Myxococcus hansupus: one gene and its partner. The protein of the gene in region 1 interacts with the protein of each later gene in a pairwise test. Links are inferred from orthologs where the notes say so. Each region holds a gene or a part of one and is shown on either strand. Other genes may lie near its edges.

Region 1 (11,063 bases):
CCAGGGCACCTCATCTGCGATGTTTGTTCGAGCGACAACGCCCTCGCAAGGACAAACATCGAAACGACCTGCCCTCGCGGCTCAAATCCAGTTGTGCCACAGTGGCATGCCTTCCCTACACCCCAGGAGTTCAAACCATGAAGCGACTTCTCTTGCCCGCCGCAGCCCTGTGCATCGCAACGTTGCTGGGCTGCGGGGACGCCGTGAACACCGAGTTTCGCATCGAGCGTCAGGATGATGGCGCAATGACGCTGCATCACGATGGGGTGGTGCAGGACTGCACGTCCGGCGTGATGACGGACCCGTCCGGTGTTCGTGTGGACGTTTCGGCCCAGTCATGCTGGAGCTGCTACGACTGTGTGATTCATTCGGACGGCTCGTTCTCATGCGGGAACTGCTCCCCGTGCGCACGCCCCACCTCGAACATGTAACTCCGGACGGGCCTCCGGCACGAGCGCGTCTCGTGCCGGAGGCCGCGGCATCACCGAGCATGGAGACTCCTGCTGCCGTGAGACGCCAGGGCCTTGTCAGAAGCGCAGATGCGGGCTGAGCACCACCGTCGGCCCCGCCCCCGTACAGATGTTGTCATGGGGCCGGGTGTTGATGTCACAGCTTTGGAAATACCCGGCCAAGGTGAGGCCTAGCAGGCCATGGATTCGGAACTCCAGGCCGCCGCCCGCGGCCAGGGCCAGGTGCGAGTTGGTGTATTGGTAGGGGGGATGCGAGTCCGTGTTGATCTTGCTAGAGGTGCTGCGTCCCACGCGCAGTGCCACCCAGGGCGAGACGCGCCGGTCCCGGAAGAAACGGTAGCGAGCCTCTCCAGCAATCCCCCGGAACGAAGCCCACGGGCGCTCCCGGGGTTCGTCTTGCGTGGACGTGACCGAATCCACGGCCAGGGTTGTCCTGAATCTGCGTCCCCACTGCAACGCGAGCCCGACCTCCAGGCCCAGGGGCGTCTCCACGAGCAGGTGGGCGCTCAGAAGTGCGCCACGCGTGTTTTCGTTCCTGCCAGCGAAAAGACCTCCTCCGCCAGAGAGCAGCAGCCCCCACCCTGGCGACGGCAATGGCTCCGCGCTCGCAAGCACAGGTAACAGTTGGCTGAGCAATAGGGCTAACGGCATCCAGCGCACAGGCATCGATTCAATCCCCCTGGGACACGCACACCGGCCCGAGCGCGGGGCGAACATACCCCAAGGCGGCGCTGAGCGGGCACCGTGACAACGTGAGCGAATTCGCGTCGCCAAGATCGATGGCGACGGGTTTCACCAGCCGGTGGGGATGCCTCCGTCGACAACACGCCGGGATGTTTGACGTCTCAATGCACCGCCCCCCGCAATCAATCTCACCCCACCCGGTGTCAGAAACACACCATTTACAATACGTGAAAACCCCCATACACAGCGCGCGTCCCCAAATCGGGGACAACTCGCAATGAGGGGGAAGTCATGAAGAAGTTCAATACGTTGGGAGTTGTGGGTCTGCTGTCTCTGGCGGTCGTGGGTTGCGGTGGGGAGTACACGCCGGAGGAAGAGCAGGCGATGCAGCAGCCGGAGCTGGGGGATGTGGCGCAGGCCGCTGAGTCCGCCTACGTCGACGCGGGGCAGACGCGGGACTTTTCGGCGTGGCTGTTTGGCACCACCCCGTTCACCATCGAGAACCCGTCGTCCGTTGCAACGCCGTACACCGCCTACTGCGGCGGCAACAGCCTCAGTGGCACCGTCCCCGCCAACGGTTCGCACAACAACATGAACCTCAACTGCGCGTGGCTCGGTGCGCGGCTGTACGTGCGTAACAATGGCACGTCGGTCGGCGTCCAGAAGCTCCTCGTCCGCACCTGGTAAGCCGTCGAACCCAGCCGCACCGCCATCCGGATGGCGTCATCGGGGAACCCTCTGCAGGGGGTTCCCCTTTTCATTGTGCGCGGGCCCTTGACTGAACGTGCTTTCAGGCCCACGGTAGGCGTGTGAAGGCACGCCCCATCGACAATCCGCCCAACCCGTGGGCGAGCACCGCGGTGGAGTACCTGGACGAAATCCCACCGTCGAAGCTGGAGGTCCTCGAGGACCACAGCCGACAGGTGCTGTCACACAACGACAGCCCGGACGTGGGCTTCAACTGGAGCGTCAACCCGTACCGGGGCTGTCTCCACGCCTGCGCGTACTGCTACGCGCGGCCCACGCACCAGTACCTGGACCTGGGCGCGGGCACCGACTTCGAAACGAAGCTGGTGGTGAAGCCCCGCGCGCCGGAGCTGCTGCGCGAGGCCTTCGAGAAACCCTCCTGGAAGGGCGAGACGGTCGTCTTCAGCGGCGTCACCGACTGCTACCAGCCGCTGGAGGCGTCCCTGCGCCTGACGCGCGGCTGCCTGGAGGTCTGCGCGGAGTACCGCAACCCGGTGGGCATCATCACCAAGGGCGTGCTCGTGGAGCGCGACCTGGACGTGCTCCAGCGGCTCGCACGCGACGCGCGCCTGTGGGTGAGCATCAGCCTCCCCTTCCACAACGCGGAGCTGGCCCGGGCCATGGAGCCCTACGTCGCCTCCCCCCAGCGGAGGCTGCTCACCATCCAGCGGCTCACCGAGGCCGGCATCGACGTGGCGGTGTCGGTGGCGCCCATCATCCCCGGCCTCAACGACGAGGACATCCACCGCGTGCTGGCCGCGGCGAAAGAGGCCGGCGCGAAACGCGCGCACCACACCCTGGTGCGACTGCCCGGGCCAGTGAAGGACGTCTTCGCGGAGCGCCTGCGCGCGAAGCTGCCGCTGCGCGCCGAGCGCGTGCTCCACCGCATCCGCGAAACGCGCGGCGGCGAGCTCAACGACAGCCGCTTCAAACACCGGATGCGCGGGGACGGCCTCTACGCGGAGACCATCCACCGCCTCTTCGACGCGGCGGCCCGGAAGGTGGGCCTGCGCGCGTCGTGGGTCACCGAAACGGCCCCGGACACCTTCCGGCGCCCGGAGCGGAAGCCGCCGCCCACACCCCAGCTTAGCCTCTTCTGAGCAGGGGCGCGGCGGCGGGCGTCATTTCCGGATGGCCTGGACGATGCTGATGAGGATGACGGAGCCCACCGTCGCCACCAGCAGCGACCAGAGGTTGAAGCCCGTCACACCCGAGCCGCCCATCAGGTTGAAGATGAAACCACCCAGCATGCTCCCGACGATGCCGGTGGCGATGTTGGCGAACAGGCCCATGCGCGCGTTGGTGCCCTTGATGATGCTGGCCAGCCAACCCGCGATTCCGCCCAGTATCAGCCACGAACAGATTCCCATGACGACCTCCTTCGAACCCTCCGGTTGCTATCAGACCTCCCGCCCACGTGCAGCGGCGGCCGTCACCCTTGCCTACGAACGGGCGCCCGCCCCATTGCACCCGGCCTCCTGAAACGACGACGCCCCGTGCCTCGACCAGGAGACACGGGGCGCCCACGGCGCGTCAGGCGCGCGCGTCACTCAGTCCTTGCCGAGCATCCCGTCGCGCAGGCTGCCATCCACCGGGTTCTTCCCGACGAAGACGGAGAAGAGCGCGTCGGAGAAGTCCTTGCCCTCGACGGAGATTTCCTTGCCCGTCTTGCTGGACACCTGCGTGCCCTTGCCGGGGATGTACGTGAGGATGAGCTCGTCACCACTCTTCACGTCCGGGATGGCCGCGTTGAAGGTGTCCAGCTTGGGCTGGAGCTCCGCGAGCTTGCTGCCCGCGTTCTTCTTGAAGCCGTCACCAATGGCCTCGACGATGGTCTTCTTGTCCAGGTCGCGCAGCATGTACATGCGCACGCGCTTGATCTGATCGGAGCTGATGATGGCCGCGCCGTCCTTCGACGGCGTCTCCAGGTAGAGCCCCGCGGTGTAGACCTTGAACACCACCTTCTTGCGCAAGCCCACGCCGTTGAGCTTCAGCTCCTTGCCGTCAACGGTGGCCGTTTCCGGGTACTTCACCCCCGCGACATCCTTGGCGAAGGCCGGGACGGCGAGCAGCAGGGACAGCGCGACAGTGGTCAGCGTCGTTTTCATGAATCCTCCGGGTGTGGGTAATCCGTGCGATTGGACGCAGCCTAGCCGCGTGTCTTCACGAAGTGGTCCATGAAGGACACCAAGGTCCTCACATTCTCCACGCTCACCGCGTTGTACATGGAAACGCGGATTCCTCCGGCCGTGCGGTGCCCCTTGAGCCCCACCATTCCTTGCTGCTTTGCGTCAGCGACGAAGGCCGCATCCAACGCTTCGGAGGGGAGCTGGAAGACGACGTTCATCACTGAACGGGAATCGCGCTCCACCGGTCCGCGGAAGAAGTCCGCGTGCCGGTCGATGGCACCATAGAGCAGCGCGGCTTTTTCCCGATTCCACTCCTCCAGCCGCGCGAGGCCGCCCACGGACTCCACCCAGGCCAGCACGTTGCGCACCAGGTAGATCGCGAGGGTGGGCGGCGTGTTGTAGAGCGAGTTGTTCTCCGCGTGCGTGCTGTAGCGGAAGATTTTCGGGATGTCCTTGCGACCGCGAGCGATGAACGCCTTGTCCGCCACCACCAGCGTGACGCCCGACGGCCCGAGGTTCTTCTGCGCGCCCGCGTAGATGAGCCCGAAGCGGCTGACGTCGATGCCCTTCCACAGGAAGTCCGAGCTCATGTCCGCCACCAGCGGCACGCCGCCCACGTCCGGGAACGTGTGCCACTGCGTGCCGAAGAGGGTGTTGTTGCTGGTGAGGTGGACGTACGCGGCGTTCGGGTCCAGGCGCAGCTCGTCCTGGCGCGGCACGCGCGTGTAGCGCTTGTCGGGCTGCGCCGTGCTCACCGCGACGCGCGGCGTGCCGTAATACTTCGCCTCGTCGAACGCCTTCTCGCTCCACACCCCCGTCATGAGGTAGTCGGCGGAGGTGCCCGGAGACAGGAAGTTCATTGGCACCTGGGCGAACTGCTGGGAAGCGCCTCCGGTGAGGAAGAGGACCTGGTGGGTGTCGGGAATGCCCAACAGCCGGGTCAACAAGGAGATGGCTTCCTCGTGAACGGCTTCGTATTCCCGGCCGCGGTGGCTGTGCTCCATCACCGACATGCCGGAGCCCTGGAAGTCGAGCAGCTCGTCGCGAGCGCGCTCGAGGGCGGGCAGTGGCAGACCGGCCGGGCCGGCGTTGAAGTTGATGATGCGCATGGCAGTGTCCCTTTTTGAAATGAACGGCCGCGGAGACATTCTTCCCCCAGCGCCCCCCTCGGTGCCAGCGAGAAGAAGGCTGCCTGCCTGCTTCCGGGGAAGCGGCGGCGCCCACCGGTGCTGTGGCCGGAGGCTGTTCGCGGGGGTCTGGAGGACAGGTGGGTGCGTCGGAGGGACTGACGGAGTGGGTACGGCGGGCATCGCTGGGGCAGGCGTCTGCCTTCAGCGAGCTCTACCGGCGCACGCGTCCACAGGTGGCGCGGCTGGTGGGGGGCTTCGCTCCACTGGACCCGGATGAGGTGGAAGACGTCATCCAGGAGACGTTCGTCCGGGCATTCCGGGCGCTCCCTCGGCTGAAGGAGCCCGGGGCCTTCGAGTCATGGCTGCTGTCCATTGCCCGCAACCGGGCCCGGACGCGACTGGAGCGGAAGTCGAACACCCGGCGGCTGGAGGAGGACGTGGCGGACCCGGAGCCGGAGACGGTCCCCCACCTTCCCGAGGCCCTCCAACTGGAGCGCGACATCGAGGTGGTGCGGCAGCTCATCGCGGAGCTGCCGGAGGGCGAAGAGAAACGGACGGTGCACCTCTTCTACATTGAGGGTGAACTGTCCGCGCGGGAGATTGCCGAGAAGCTGGGCGTGGGAAAAAGCGCGGTGACGATGCGGCTGGAGCGGTTCCGGTCTCGCATCAAGCGCGAGCTGCTGCGGCGAGTCCTCGCCGGCCGGTGGGAGTGAGTCCTCATGAGACACCTGGATGACGGCGCGATGCTCGCCCTGGCCCACCGGGACGCCGAAACCGTGAGGTACTTCGCGGAGCACCTGGCCCACCCGTGCGACACCTGCGAGGCGTTCCTCGCCGCCCACGCGGGCCCGGGGCTGCTCGACGGACAGGTGGATGCGCTGCTTCTGGGACTGGCCCCTCGCGCGGCCGCGGAGGCGCCGCTGGACGAGGTGGGCCTGGCCCGGGTGCGCCGCGCGCTGCACACCCAGCGGCCCGGCCTCCGGCGCTGGGGCCTGGTGGCGGGAGGCCTCGCGGCCTGTGTCCTCGCCCTGGTCCTGCTCCCGCGCATGCGGGTGGCCAGCTCGGAGGATTCGTCCGCGAACTGGACGGGACAGAAGGGCGGCGCGGCGCGCATCGCGCTGGAGCTGTCCGTGGTGGCGCGCGACCAGAGTGGAGGGCTCCGGCGCCTGGACCCGAGCGGCCCGGTGCTGGACTCGGACGTGCTGCTGCTGCGCTACCACGCCACCGAAGCGGGCACCGCCCTCCTCTTCGAACAACGGGAGGGCGAACGTCCGGAGCTGCTGGGCGAGTTCCCGCTGGTGGCGGGAACGCACGACCTGCAAGGGCCTCAGGGCCTGGCGGGCGTGAGCCTCGCGGGAGAAACCGGGCCGGTGACGCTGTGGCTGGTCGGGTCCGCGGGACGGCCGCCTCCGGCGGAGGCCGTCAGGGAACTGTTGGAGGGCGAAAACCCGGCGTGGGAGCGCTCCGAACTGGCCATCATCCGGTTCGACGTGCGGGTCCGAAGCGGCCAGAATCGTCCCTGAACGGTTCCTCGTGAGGCGACTCCTTCCCATCCTCCTGACGTGCCTGGTCGCGTGCGCGGCGCCCTCTTCGGGTGTGAAGGGCGGCATGGTGCCGCTCAAGCTCGATGAGTCCGCGCTGTCCAGCGCCTATCAGCCGCGCCGGATGGCCCTGCTGGTGGGCATCGCCTCGTTCGACGACCCCCGCTGGCAGGGGCTGCGCTACACCGGCAAGGACGCGAGGGACCTCGGCGCGGCGCTCAAGGACCCGGCGCGCGGCAAGTTCGACCAGGTGCGCGTGCTCACGCGCCGCGAGGACACCACACGCGAGGCCATCCTCGCCGCGCTCCGGCAGCTCAAGAAGGAAGCGAACCGGCCCGACGACGTGGTGGTCGTCTACTTCTCCGCGCACGGCACGCTGGCGCGCGACGCGAAGGGCGAGCTGCGGCGCTACCTCGTCACGCGGGACGCGTCGTACCGCAACATCCCCCAGACGGCGCTGAGCATGGACGCGCTGAAGGCGGAGTTCGACGGGCTGGCCAGCCGCAGGCGCATGCTGGTGCTGGCCACGTGCCACAGCGGCAGCGGCAAGTCCCTGCTGCCCAAGGAGCTGAAGGCGGAGCTGGCGGGCATCAAGGCCGGCTTCTACGCACGCCCCCTGGAGGAGTCGTCGCGCGCGTCCATGGTGTTCGCCGCCTGCGACTGGGGGGAGACGGCGCGCGAGGACGAGGGCCTGCGCAACGACATCTACACCCACTTCCTCATCGACGGCTTGAGCGGCGCCGCGGACCGCAACGGCGACGGCGCCGTCACCGCCACCGAGGCCCATGACCACGCACGCCGCCGCACCTTCGCCTTCACGGAAGGACGACAGCGTCCGTCGGCGGAAATCCTGGAGGTGGGCGCGGACCCGGTGGTGCTCTCCGGCAGCATCACCCGGACCGGCCGCCCGGAGCTGTTCTCCTACAACCCGCGCCTGGACGGCTTCACGTTGAAGGTGGACGGCGAGCCGCGCACCGAGCTGCCCGGTGGCGCCGCGGTGACGCCCGGCAAGCGCACGGTGGAGCTGACCAAGGGCGACTCGCTGCTCATGCGGCGCGACGTGGACGTGGCCGTGGGCGACCGGCTGCCCCTGGAGCGGCTGCTGGCGGAGGCCTTCCCACGGCGCTCCCTGTCGCTGCTGGGCGGGATGTTCTCCTTCGTGGACGCGAACAGCCGCGCCGAATTGCTGCCCGTGGCCCCCGAGGTGGCGCTGTCCCTGCGCTTGGAGGACCAACCACTCCAGGACTTCGCCCTGCTCTTCGACGCGGCCTTCAGCACCGGCAGACGGGAGCTGCGTCTCACCCCGTCGAGCGAGGTGCCGTTCCGCTACACCACGTTCTCCGCGGGCGCCGCCCTGCCCTACCTCTGGCGTTGGGAGCGGCTGACGCTGTTCGCGGGGCCGCGTGTGGCCGGCCTGTACCTGGGGCGGTCCTTTGACGTAGAGGCAGCCACCCGAGGGCAGCGGTATTTCACCGTCAGCCCCGGCGTGGTGGGCGGAATCGTGTGGCGCGTGGGTGAGCGGCTGGAGCTGATGTCCCAGGCGCAGCTCATGTTGACGTATGTCGTCGTGGACGGGCAGGGGCAGGCCGTGGGTTTCACGGGTGGATGGGCCGGCGCGGGATACCGCTTCTGATGCGCTCGATGTTTCAAATCGCCTGGACCGCCCTGCTGCTGTCAGGTGTCGTGGCCTGCGGCAACCTGGAGAACGCGCCCTTCCGCGTGGGCACCGTGCATGGGCAGCTCACGGAGAGCGACGCGTCCGTGGCCATGGTGTCCCTGGTGGACCAGCCCGGCATGAGCAGCCATGTGGAAGAGGATGGCCGCTTCACGCTGGAGAACGTCCCCGCGGGCCCCGCCGAGCTGTTCATCGTCGCCACCGCCGACAAGGCCGCGCGCGTCCGCGTGGACGTGATGGGCGGCCAGGCCATCCAGGTGCAACCGGTGGCGCCCACGCCCGCGGGCTTCTTCGACATGCGGGTGAAGACGACCAACGGCTTTCGCCTGTCGGCGGCCGAGGTCTCCGTGGAGGGCACCCCCTTCCAGCGCCTCCTGCTGGACGCGAAGGGCCGGCTGCGCGTGGGCCCCCTGCCAGACGGCTGCTACACGGTGAATGTGTCGGCCACGGGCTTCCCGGCCACCCGCGCCGAGGCCTGCGCGGGACCGGGTGAGCGCAAGGAGCTCAAGGTCGACCTGGAGGTGGACGAGGAGCTCCTCAACCTGGGTTGCGAGGAGGTCGGCTGCGAGGAGGGGCTGGTGTGCGCTCCCAACTCGAAGTGCCTCGAATGCTTCGGCAACTCGCACTGCGCCCCGGGCCTGTCGTGCAGGGGCAACCGCTGCGAAGGACCTGGTCCGCTCTGCGCGCCGTGCACCGGCGACTGGCAATGCGCCCCCGGGAGCCACTGCGAAGTCCTGCCCGAAGGCACCGCCGCCTGCGTTGCCCGGTGCAGCTCCGACGACGATGGCCGCCCCGCGGCCCATGCCGCGCCAGACGAGGATTGCGCGGCCCACTGCGCGCCGGGATTCACGTGCCAGACGGGGCGGTGCCTGCCGGATGCCGCGCGCTTCGCGGGTTGCCATGCCGTGCGCAGGCTCGACACGCCCTGCACCAGCAACGCGGGCTGCCACGAGCTGGGCCTGATGGAAGGCATCTGCCTCCGCGGCGCCTGCACGGTGACGTGTTCGACCGACAGCGACTGCCCAAGCCAACGCCGCTGTGGGACTTCGCCGGCGGGCCGCGTCTGCCTGCCAAGGATGTAACGCCGTGGCACATCGCGCCACCTCGAAGCTGCGGCTCGTCCTGGTGGCCCTCTGTGCCGTTTCGGTGTGGGGTTGTGAGCCGCGGCGACGTCCGCCCCCAGTCTCCCCCACCAACACCGCCCCGCATCTGTCGCTCCACGTCACCTCGGACATCACCGCGCTGCGCGTGGGCCAGCCCGTGGACGTCGAGGCCGTCGTCGAGGACGCGGAAGATGGCGCCGCGCTGAACGCGAGCGTGCTGTGGGTGACGTCCGTCGAGGGCCAGCTCGCTCGCGGCGCGCGGGCCACCCTCGTCTTCCAGGAGCCGGGTGAGCAACTGCTGACGGCGTCCGTCATGGACACCGGCGGGCTGGCCGCCAGCGCGTCCCTGGCCTTGAACGTCCGCGCGAGGGGCGCCCCCGTGGCCACCGTGGCGCGGCCCGCGCCGGGCAGCGTGTTCAACCTGGGCGAGGTGCTGGGGCTGGAATGCGTGGCGCTGACGGAGCAGGGCGTGCGCCTGAGAGGCCGCGCGGTGCAGTGGGCCTCCGTCCTGTCCGGCCCGCTGCCCGCGGGTGACGTGGTGCGGGCGACGCTGTCCGTCGCGGGAGAGGACACGCTCCGCTGCACCGCGGTGGACCCGGACACCGGCGTCTCCGCCTCCGCCACCGTGCGCGTCACGGTGCGCGCCACCCGGGCCCCCACCGTGCGCATCACCCAGCCCGAGTCCCACGAGGTCTTCGTGAAGCAGGGCGAGGCCCCACCGCATGGCGCGGCCGTCCGCTTCCACGCCACCGCCCAGGACTTCCAAGCCGAAGGCGGCCCGGGAAACCTGGACGACGTCGTGGAGTGGGCGCTGGCACCCTCCGGCCGGCTCCTGGGGCGAGGCCCGGCGCTGACGCACACCTTCACCACGCCCGGGGACTACGCGGTGACGGCGCGCGTGGTCGACGGACAGGGATACGCCGCGGTGGACAGCGTGCGGGTGCGGCTGGTCACCAACCTCCCGCCGCGCTGTGAGATGGAGCTGCCCACCAGCGAAAGCCCCCGGCTGCGGCAAGGCGTTCCGAGCACGCTGCGCGCGACCTGCGTCGACCCGGAGACGGAGCGGTGGCTGGCCCCCATCTGGACCACCAACGTGGAGCCCACGCCCCTGGGCGCGGGAGAGACAATCAACGCGGTGCTGTCCGTGGCGGGCGCCCAGGTGCTGTCCGCCTGCGCGGTGGACCCCGAGGACCCCTCACTGCGAGGCTGCGTGGAGCGGCCCGTGCGCGTCATCGTCAACACGTCACCCAACGACTGCGCCATCCAGTCCCCGCTGCCCGATGCGGTCCTGAACGCGGGCGTGCCGCTTTTGCTGGTGGGCTCCGCGGCGGACGCCGAGGACGCTCGGGCGAGCCTGCGCTACACGTGGGTGTCCTCCCGGGACGGCGCGCTGGCCCAGGGCCCGAACACGTCCACGAAGCGCCTGTCCATGCCGGGACGCCATGTGCTGACGCTCACCGCGACGGACCCGTGGGGCCTCGCCTGCGCCGCCACCGTGGCCGTGAATGTGAATGGCGCGCCCGAGGTGCGAATCGAGAGCGTGACGCAAGGCCTCCTCGATTGCAGCCGAGGCCCCTGCGTCGA
Region 2 (7,790 bases), 5.0 Mb from region 1 along the record:
CGCCAGCGTGCAGCACGCCGTGACGCACTACGGCGCCACCGCGGTGGAGGCCGATGCGTTGCATCGCATGGAGGCGGACATCTTCGCCCCGTGTGCGCTGGGAGGCGCCATCAACGACGCCACCTTGCCGCTGCTCAACGTCAAGGCGGTGTGCGGCGCGGCCAACAACCAGCTCCTCACCTCGCGCCACGGCGAGCACCTGGCGCGGCGGGGCATCCTGTACGTGCCCGACTACGCGGCCAACGCGGGCGGCCTCATCAACGTGGCCCAGGAGTGGGCGGGGTATGACCGGGACAAGGCGTACTCCCGGGCCTCGCACATCTTCGACACCATCGACACGGTGCTGACCCGGGCGAAGGAGTCAGGGCTGCGCCCCGAGCAGGTGGCGGACCGGATGGTCGAGGAGCGGCTGAGCGCCTGAGCGCCGCACTGCGCCGTGCGTGTGTTGCCGCGCGACAGTGTCACTCCATGAGGTGTGGCCGGATGTGGCCACCGTGCGGCCCTTTGAGTATGACGGGGCCGCACACACCCCAGCCGGAGTTCACCGCCGTGGCGACCAAGCGGGCAGCGCCCGGGCCCAAGGCCCCGAGCAAACCCACCGAGAAGGCCTCTTCGAAGAAGTCTCCTGTTCCGTCGTCGCGGGGGCAGGCGGAGAAGCTCGTCTCCATCCCAAAGGACCTCGTGCTGGCGCCCCAGGTGGAAGCGCCGCGCCAGCCCACGGGGAAGGACCAGTCACGGGGCCGCTCCGCGTCCTCGGGGGTGAAGGAGCTGACCTGGAAGGAGTTCGACCGCGCCGTGCAGCAGCTCGCCGGTTCCATCCAGGAGACCTTCGAGCCCCAGGTGGTGGTGGGCGTGGCCCATGGAGGCGTCTTCGTGGGTGGGGCGCTGGCCGGGGCGCTCGGCTGCCCGTTCTTCCCCGTGCGCATCAGCCGCCGGAGCCGGGACCGGAGCAGCGGGGCGCCGAAGTCGTCGAAGGCGCCCCAGGTCTCCGAGGAGATGCCCGCCGAGCTGAAGGGCCGCCGCGTGTTGATTGTGGACGACGTGGCCTCCAGCGGCGACACGCTGGAGCTGGCCAGCGCGCTGGCCCGTGAGGCGGGCGCGAAGAAGGTGGCCACCGCGTGCCTGGTGACGAAGCCGGGCGGCTTCTCGCCGGACTACTCCGCGCTCTCCACCGCGTCGCTCATGGTCTTCCCGTGGGATTACGAGCCGTCCACGGGCGACGTGCGCTTCGACGAGGACCCGGACAAGGCCGGCGCATGAGCCCTGGCGTGGTGACGCCATGATTATCGGGACGGCGGGCCACATCGACCATGGCAAGACGTCCCTGGTGAAGGTGCTCACCGGCATCGACACCGACCGGCTGAAGGAAGAGAAGCGCCGTGGCATCACCCTGGAGCTGGGCTTCGCCCACCTGACGCTGGATGACGGCGCGGTGGCGGGCGTGGTGGATGTGCCCGGTCACGAGCGCTTCGTGAAGGCCATGGCCGCCGGCGCTGGCGGCGTGGACCTGGCCGTCTTGGTGGTGGCCGCGGACGAGGGCGTGATGCCCCAGACGCGCGAGCACCTGGACATCTGCCGGCTGCTGGGCGTGAAGGCGGGGGTCATCGCGCTCACCAAGTCGGACACGCTGGCGGAGCTCGGCCCGGAGTGGCGCGCACTGGTGGAGGCGGACCTGGCCTCGCTCACGGTGGGGACCTTCCTGGAGCAGGCGCCCGTGGTGGCGTGCTCGTCGAGGTCCGGCGAGGGCCTGGACGCGCTGCGCGCCGCGCTCTCCCGCGCCGCGGCGGCCCTGCCCGAGCGCCCGTTGGAAGGCCCCTCTTTCCTCCCGGTGGACCGCGTCTTCTCCATGAAGGGCTTTGGCACCGTGGTGACGGGCACGCTGCTGTCCGGCGCGCTGGCGGTGGAGGACGCGGTGTCACTGCTGCCGGGCCTGCCCGGTCCCTTGCGCGTGCGCGGCGTGCAGCGTCACGGCGAGGCGGTGGGCCGTGTGACGGCGGGGCAGCGCGCGGCGGTGAACCTGGTGGGCGTGGAGCCGGAGGCGCTGCACCGGGGCATGGTGCTGGTGCGCGCGGGCGAGCTCCCCGAGACGGCGATGCTGGACGTGGCGTTGACGCTGCTGCCCGCGGCGCCCGCGCCGCTGCCGCGCCGCACGAAGCTGCTGTTGCACCTGGGCACCGCGCAGGTGGAGGCCACGGTGGCGCTGCTGGACGTGGAGCGCCTGGAGCCCGGCGAGACGACGCTGGCGCAGCTCCGGCTGGCCTCGCCGGTGGGCGCGCTCGTGGGGCAGCGCTTCATCCTGCGGGGCGCCCGGGCACTGCCGGGGCGCGGCGCCACGGTGGCGGGGGGGCACGTCCTCTCCATCGCGTCCACCCGGCGGCGCAAGGGCAGCGCGGCGCTGGTGGCGCCCCTGCTGGAGGCGGACCCTGGGGCGCAGGTGGCGTGGCTGCTGCGTCAGGCGGGCTACCGGGGGCTGACGCAGCCGGAGCTGTTCGGCCGCTCGGCGCTGGGGCCTCGGGTGCTGACGCGCACGCTGGAGTTGCTGGGCGCGCGGGGCGGCGCGCTGCTCGTCGACCGGGAGCGGCGGCTGTATCTCTCCGGTGAAGTCTTCGAGGGCTTGCAGGGCCGGGCCCTGTCGCTGCTGGCCACGTTCCATGAGCGCGAGCCCCTGCGTGACAGCCTGTCGCGCGAGGAGCTGCGGCAGCGGTTGTCCGCGCCCCTGGATGCGCGGGTGTTTCAGCGCGTGTTGCAGGCCCTGGTGGAAGGAGGCCGGGTGGAGCTGGAGCGAGAGGGGGTGCGCCTCAAGGGGCGCGGCCGCACGCTGACCCTGGGAGAGAGTGCCGCCCGGACGCGGCTGGCGGTGGAGCTCTCCGCGGCGGGGCTCGCGCCTCCCACGCTCTCCGAACTGGAGCAGAAACTCCAGCTTCCGGAGGCCCGGCTGAAGGAGTTGCTGGGCGTCCTGGTGGCGGAGGGCGTGGTGGTGCGCGTGACGGAGGGGCTCTGGTTCGAGGCCCGGGCCTTGACGGCCTTGCGCGAGCGTCTGGTTGCCCACCTGCGTGAGAAGAAGGAGATTACCACCCAGGACTTCAAGGAGATGGTCGGGCAAAGCCGCAAGTTCGTCATCCCCCTGTCCGAGTACTTCGACCGGGAGAAGGTGACGCTCCGGGTGGGAGAGAAGCGGGTGCTGCGTCGCGGATGAGTACCAAGCGCTACAGCGAGGCGGACCTTCGGACCGTCATCGAGCCTTTCCGCAACCCCGTGGTGGTGTTGGCGGACGGGCGCGTGCTCGCCGCCAACGACGCGTACGTCGCCATGGTGGGCCTGGCGCGGGAGCACGTCGAAGGCCGCTCCGCCATGGACTTCGTCCAGCCGGAGGACCGCAGCCGGCTCATCGAGCGCTACCGGCGGGTGGAGGCTGGCGCCCCGCTCGACGCCAGCGCGCAGTTGTTCCAGGTGCCGTGTGCCAACGGCGTCACGCGGGAGGTGGCCGTCCTCACGTCCCGGCTCGAGCTGGAGGGCGGCGGCTCCGCGTTGCTGCTCAACTGCATCCCCACGGAGGGGCGGCCTCCGGAGATGTCGGTGGCCGAGCGGCTGGTGGAGACCTCCGCGGGGCTGGTCTCCGCGCACTCCGAGGACGCGGTGCGCCGCGTCGCGCTGAAGGGGTTGGAGGCCGCGGGCTTCCGGGCCCGCCTGCTGCGCTGGGAAGGGGAGGGGCTGGTGGCCCGCGACGGGGCGCAGCTCCCCGAGGACGCTCAACTGGGCCTGGAGTCGCTCGCGGACGGGCGGCCCGTGTTCGGTGGCGCGGAGCACTCCGCTCCCAGCCACGTCTACCTGCCCGTGGGCGGCCCTCAAACCGAGGTGCTGTGGGTGGCGGGCCACTGGGTGGCGCCGCACCATGGCTCGGTGCTGATGCTCTTCGCCAAGGTGGTGAGCGCCGCGCTGACGGACGCGCGGGTGCAGGCGGACAGCGCGCGCGGCCGCTGGGAGATGGAGTCGGTGGCGCAGGTGGCGCGCTTCGTCGCGCAGCCTTCGCCGCCCTCGCAGGAGGACTTCCTGGCGCGCGTCGCGTCCCTGCTGCAGGCCAGCGCCGCGGCCCTGCACGTGTCGCTGCCTCCAGAGGGCGCGCTGGCGCTGTCGTCCCATGTGGGGCTGGAGGCGTCGGCGGACGCCGCGCGGCTCACGGCCGTGCTGGTGGGCCGCGCGGAGGGCGCGTTGTCCTCGCCCGCGCAGGAGGCGTCCCTGGCGGAGCTGTCCGGCGGCAGGCTCGGGACGGGCGCGGTGGTGTGTCTGACGCGCGGCGGAGAGGTGTGCGGCGCGCTCCAGGTGCTGCGCGCGCCGGGCCACGCCTTCGACGCGCGGGACCTGCAACTGCTGGGCACGTTGTCGGAGCTGCTGGTCTCGCTGTTGGAGCAGCGCCGCCTGCGCACGGAGTCCGCGCGGCAGCTCTCGGAGACGCGCCTGCTCCTGGACCTCGCGCGCACCACGTCGGGGGTGCTGGAGACGTCGAGCATCCTGGACGTGGCGGCGGACTTCCTCGTCCGGCTGTTGGACGTGTCCAACTGCTACATCCTCCTCTACGACGAGAGCGCCCGGGTGCTGCGCGGCGCCGCGGCGTCCATTGCCCACCGGGACTTCTTCCGCACCGTGGTCCTGCCGCTGCACGGAGATGGGCTGACGGCGCGCGTGGCCCGGGACCGCAGGCCCATCGCCGTGGAAGACGTGTCCACGGCGGAGGGAGGCTTCAATTCGGAGCTCGCGCACCGCTTCGACGAGAAGGCGATTCTCGCGCTGCCGCTGACCTCGCGCGAGGAGCTCATCGGCGTGGTGGTGGTGGACGACACGCGCGGGCCGCGGGCCTTCGGGCCGGAGCTGATTGAGCTGGCGGAGGCCACGTGTGGCCAGCTCGCGCTGTCCATCGCCAATGCGCGCCTGTACGAGTCGCTGTGGGCCAGCTACGCGGAGCTGGCGGCCACGCGCGCGGAGATGGTGAAGCGGGAGCGGCTGGCCGCGCTGGGCGAGCTGTCCGCGATTGTCGCCCACGAGGTGCGCAACCCGCTGGGCGTCATCTTCAACGCGGTGGCGTCGCTGCGCCGGCTGCTGGTCCCCGGCGGGGACGCGGCCATGCTGCTGGACATCCTGGGTGAGGAGAGCGACCGGCTCAACCGCATCGTCGGGGACCTGCTGGACTACACGCGCCCCAGGGACCCCGTGCTCCAGCAGGAGGACTTGGGGCGCGTGCTCCAGGACTCGCTGGAGGCGGCGCGCATGCAGGGCGGCGGGGCGGACCGCTCCATCCTCATCCAGTCCGACGTGGAGCCCGGGTTGCCGCCGGTGCCCATGGACCGCCGCCTCATCCGGCAGGCGCTGGTCAACGTGGCCGTCAACGCCATCCAGTCCATGCCGCAGGGCGGGCTGGTGCAGGTGCGCGCGCGCCGCGAGGCCCATGCGGGGCGCGAGCAGCTTCGCATCGACGTGGTGGACCAGGGCCCGGGCATCCCTGCCGAGCTGCTCCACCGCGTCTTTGAACCCTTCTTCACCACCAAGGCCCAGGGCACCGGCCTGGGCCTGGCCGTCGTCAGGCGCATCCTCGAGGAGCACCGGGGCGAAATCGCCGTGGACAGCATCCCGGGTCGCGGTACCACCTTCACCTTCAGGCTGCCTCTGTCGCAGCCTCCGTCCTTCCCATGACCGAAGCGCACACTCCGCCGAGCCGAGGCCGTCTCCTCGTCGTGGATGACCAGCGCAACATGCGCGCCACCACCGCCCTGCTGCTCCGGGCGGAGGGCTACACCGTCTTCGAGGCCGCCACCGGTGAGGAGGCCCTGGCCCAGCTCGGGAGCGGCAGCATCGACCTGCTGCTGACGGACCTGAAGATGGAGCCCATGGACGGGCTCACGCTGCTGCGTCGCGCGCTGGAGGTGGCGCCCCGGCTCCAGGTCATCATGATGACGGCCTTCGGCTCCATCGAGAGCGCCGTGGAGGCCATGCGGCTGGGGGCCTACGACTATGTCACCAAGCCCTTCAAGGAGAGCGAGCTGCGCTACCGCGTGGAGCGCGCCCTGGAGCGCGCGCGCCTGCAGCGCGACGTGGACAACCTCACCACGGACTTCAACCAGCGCCACGGCCTCTCCGCGCTGGTGGGCCGCAGCGCCGCGATGCGGGAGCTCACCACGCGGCTCTTTCGCGTGGCGCAGAGCGACGCCACCGTCCTCATTCACGGCGAGAGCGGCACGGGCAAGGAGCTGGTGGCCCGCGCGCTCCATGCCCACAGCCGCCGCAAGGCGCGCTCCTTCGTGCCCGTCAACTGCGCCGCCATCAGCGAGTCCCTGCTGGAGAGCGAGCTCTTCGGCCACGCCAAGGGCGCCTTCACCGGCGCGGTGAAGTCCCGCCGCGGCCTCTTCGAGGAGGCGGATGGCGGCACGCTCTTCATCGACGAGGTGACGGAGACGAGCCCCACCTTCCAGTCGAAGCTGCTGCGCGCGCTCCAGGAGGGCGAGGTCCGCCGCGTGGGCGAGTCCACCGCGCTGCGCGTGGACGTGCGCATCGTCGCCGCCACCAACCGCGACATCGAGCTGGAGGTGCGCGACAAGCGCTTCCGCCAGGACCTCTACTACCGCCTCAACGTGGTGGCCCTGCGCGTGCCGCCGCTGCGGGAGCGCCTGGAGGACGTGCCCGCGCTGGCCGAGCACTTCCTGGAGCGCGCCAACGCGCGCAGCCCCAACCCCAAGAGCTTGTCCTCGGCCGCGGTGTCGCACCTGATGAGCTACGGCTTCCCGGGCAACGTGCGCGAGCTGGAGAACCTGGTGGAGCAGGCCGCCGCGCTCGCGGAAGCCCACGAGCTGCTCCCCGAGGACTTCCCCCTGCGCCAGGGCCGCATGACGCCGGCCCATGGCACCCCCAGCGTCGCGTTCCTGGACGGGCAGGGTGGGGGGCTGGGGCGCTCGGCCCAGTCCGGGCCCACGCTGGCCCAGGTGGTGGAAGAGGCGGAGCGTCACGCCATCACCCAGGCCCTGGAGCGCCACGGCGTGGACCTGGCGCGCGTCGCGGACGAACTCGGCGTTTCCTCCACCACCCTCTGGCGGAAGATGAAACGGCTCAACCTGCGGCCACCCAGTGAGCTGGCTCGGGAGTAGCCCTGAAGTAGGAGAGAGGCTCACCTATGTAACTTTCCCGCGGCCATGGATTCAGATCCGAAATGGCCGGGTTCATAGGTGAAAAAGAGAACCCGCTGAAATCACTCGGCTTTTTCACATCTGAAACCCCATTGCAGCACTGAAATGCAGCCATGGGGCAGGGCCAGCGTCGGTTAGTCCTTCAAGTGCTTGAGAAAACTAGAGTTTCTCACCGCGAGGCGGCTGGCATGGCGACTGCTAGAGGAACACGCGGGACACATCGAAGCGAGGCTGAAGGCGGTTCCCCCCCACCCCTTCAGCACTTCCGGTGAGTCACCTTGAGAAGACCCGCGGCCCGGCACCTCTTTGGGGTGTCGGGCTGCCTTCTTTTCGGCGTCTGTAATCTCTGACAGCACGCGACGAAAGGGAGCTCAGGTGGGTTTCGCGGAATCGCCGTGGGTGGTGCGTCCAGGTCGGTTGGAGGACCACGCCGTCTTTGCCCGGCTCTTCTTGGAGCTCGGGGTGGATGACCCCCCACCTCCTGAGTCCATGTGGGCGGCGGAGCTCGCGCCCCTCGCCCTGCTCGCGGAGGGCCCCCGGGGTGTTGAGGCCTACGGCGTGGCGGAGTCCCTGGGGACTTTCGGGTACGTGAGCCAGTTGGTGGTGGCCCCGTCCGCGCGA

What was found.
Region 2: the proteins of serC (region 1) and selB interact in binary tests that used the Escherichia coli proteins (3 or more experiments, as listed by UniProt). The link is inferred for Myxococcus hansupus from one-to-one orthologs.

Annotation. Positions count from the first base shown.
Region 1 is NZ_CP012109.1:2,279,571-2,290,633, reverse strand. The notes cover bases 3,096-5,958. They hold serC (3-phosphoserine/phosphohydroxythreonine transaminase), read right to left. Parts: upstream 5,140-5,958; coding sequence 4,051-5,139; downstream 3,096-4,050. Other genes in these bases: A176_RS09400 (hypothetical protein), read left to right, coding at 5,880-5,958; A176_RS09405 (RNA polymerase sigma factor), read left to right, coding at 5,298-5,873; A176_RS09415 (chalcone isomerase family protein), read right to left, coding at 3,452-4,009; A176_RS09420 (GlsB/YeaQ/YmgE family stress response membrane protein), read right to left, coding at 3,096-3,271. In the rest of the region: A176_RS09440 (hypothetical protein), read left to right, coding at 138-431; A176_RS09435 (hypothetical protein), read right to left, coding at 528-890; A176_RS09430 (hypothetical protein), read left to right, coding at 1,446-1,841; A176_RS09425 (PA0069 family radical SAM protein), read left to right, coding at 1,964-3,001; more of A176_RS09420, read right to left, coding at 3,023-3,095; more of A176_RS09400, read left to right, coding at 5,959-6,683; A176_RS09395 (caspase family protein), read left to right, coding at 6,694-8,334; A176_RS09390 (carboxypeptidase-like regulatory domain-containing protein), read left to right, coding at 8,334-9,458; A176_RS09385 (hypothetical protein), read left to right, coding at 9,463-11,063. UniProt on the Escherichia coli protein: Catalyzes the reversible conversion of 3-phosphohydroxypyruvate to phosphoserine and of 3-hydroxy-2-oxo-4-phosphonooxybutanoate to phosphohydroxythreonine. Is involved in both pyridoxine and serine biosynthesis.
Region 2 is NZ_CP012109.1:7,306,080-7,313,869, reverse strand. What follows is about bases 792-3,737. They hold selB (selenocysteine-specific translation elongation factor), read left to right. Parts: upstream 792-1,279; coding sequence 1,280-3,196; downstream 3,197-3,737. Other genes in these bases: A176_RS28565 (ATP-binding protein), read left to right, coding at 3,193-3,737; A176_RS28575 (phosphoribosyltransferase), read left to right, coding at 792-1,260. Also shown: A176_RS28580 (Leu/Phe/Val dehydrogenase), read left to right, coding at 1-421; more of A176_RS28575, read left to right, coding at 484-791; more of A176_RS28565, read left to right, coding at 3,738-5,685; A176_RS28560 (sigma-54-dependent transcriptional regulator), read left to right, coding at 5,682-7,130; A176_RS28555 (GNAT family N-acetyltransferase), read left to right, coding at 7,545-7,790. UniProt on the Escherichia coli protein: Translation factor necessary for the incorporation of selenocysteine into proteins. It probably replaces EF-Tu for the insertion of selenocysteine directed by the UGA codon. SelB binds GTP and GDP.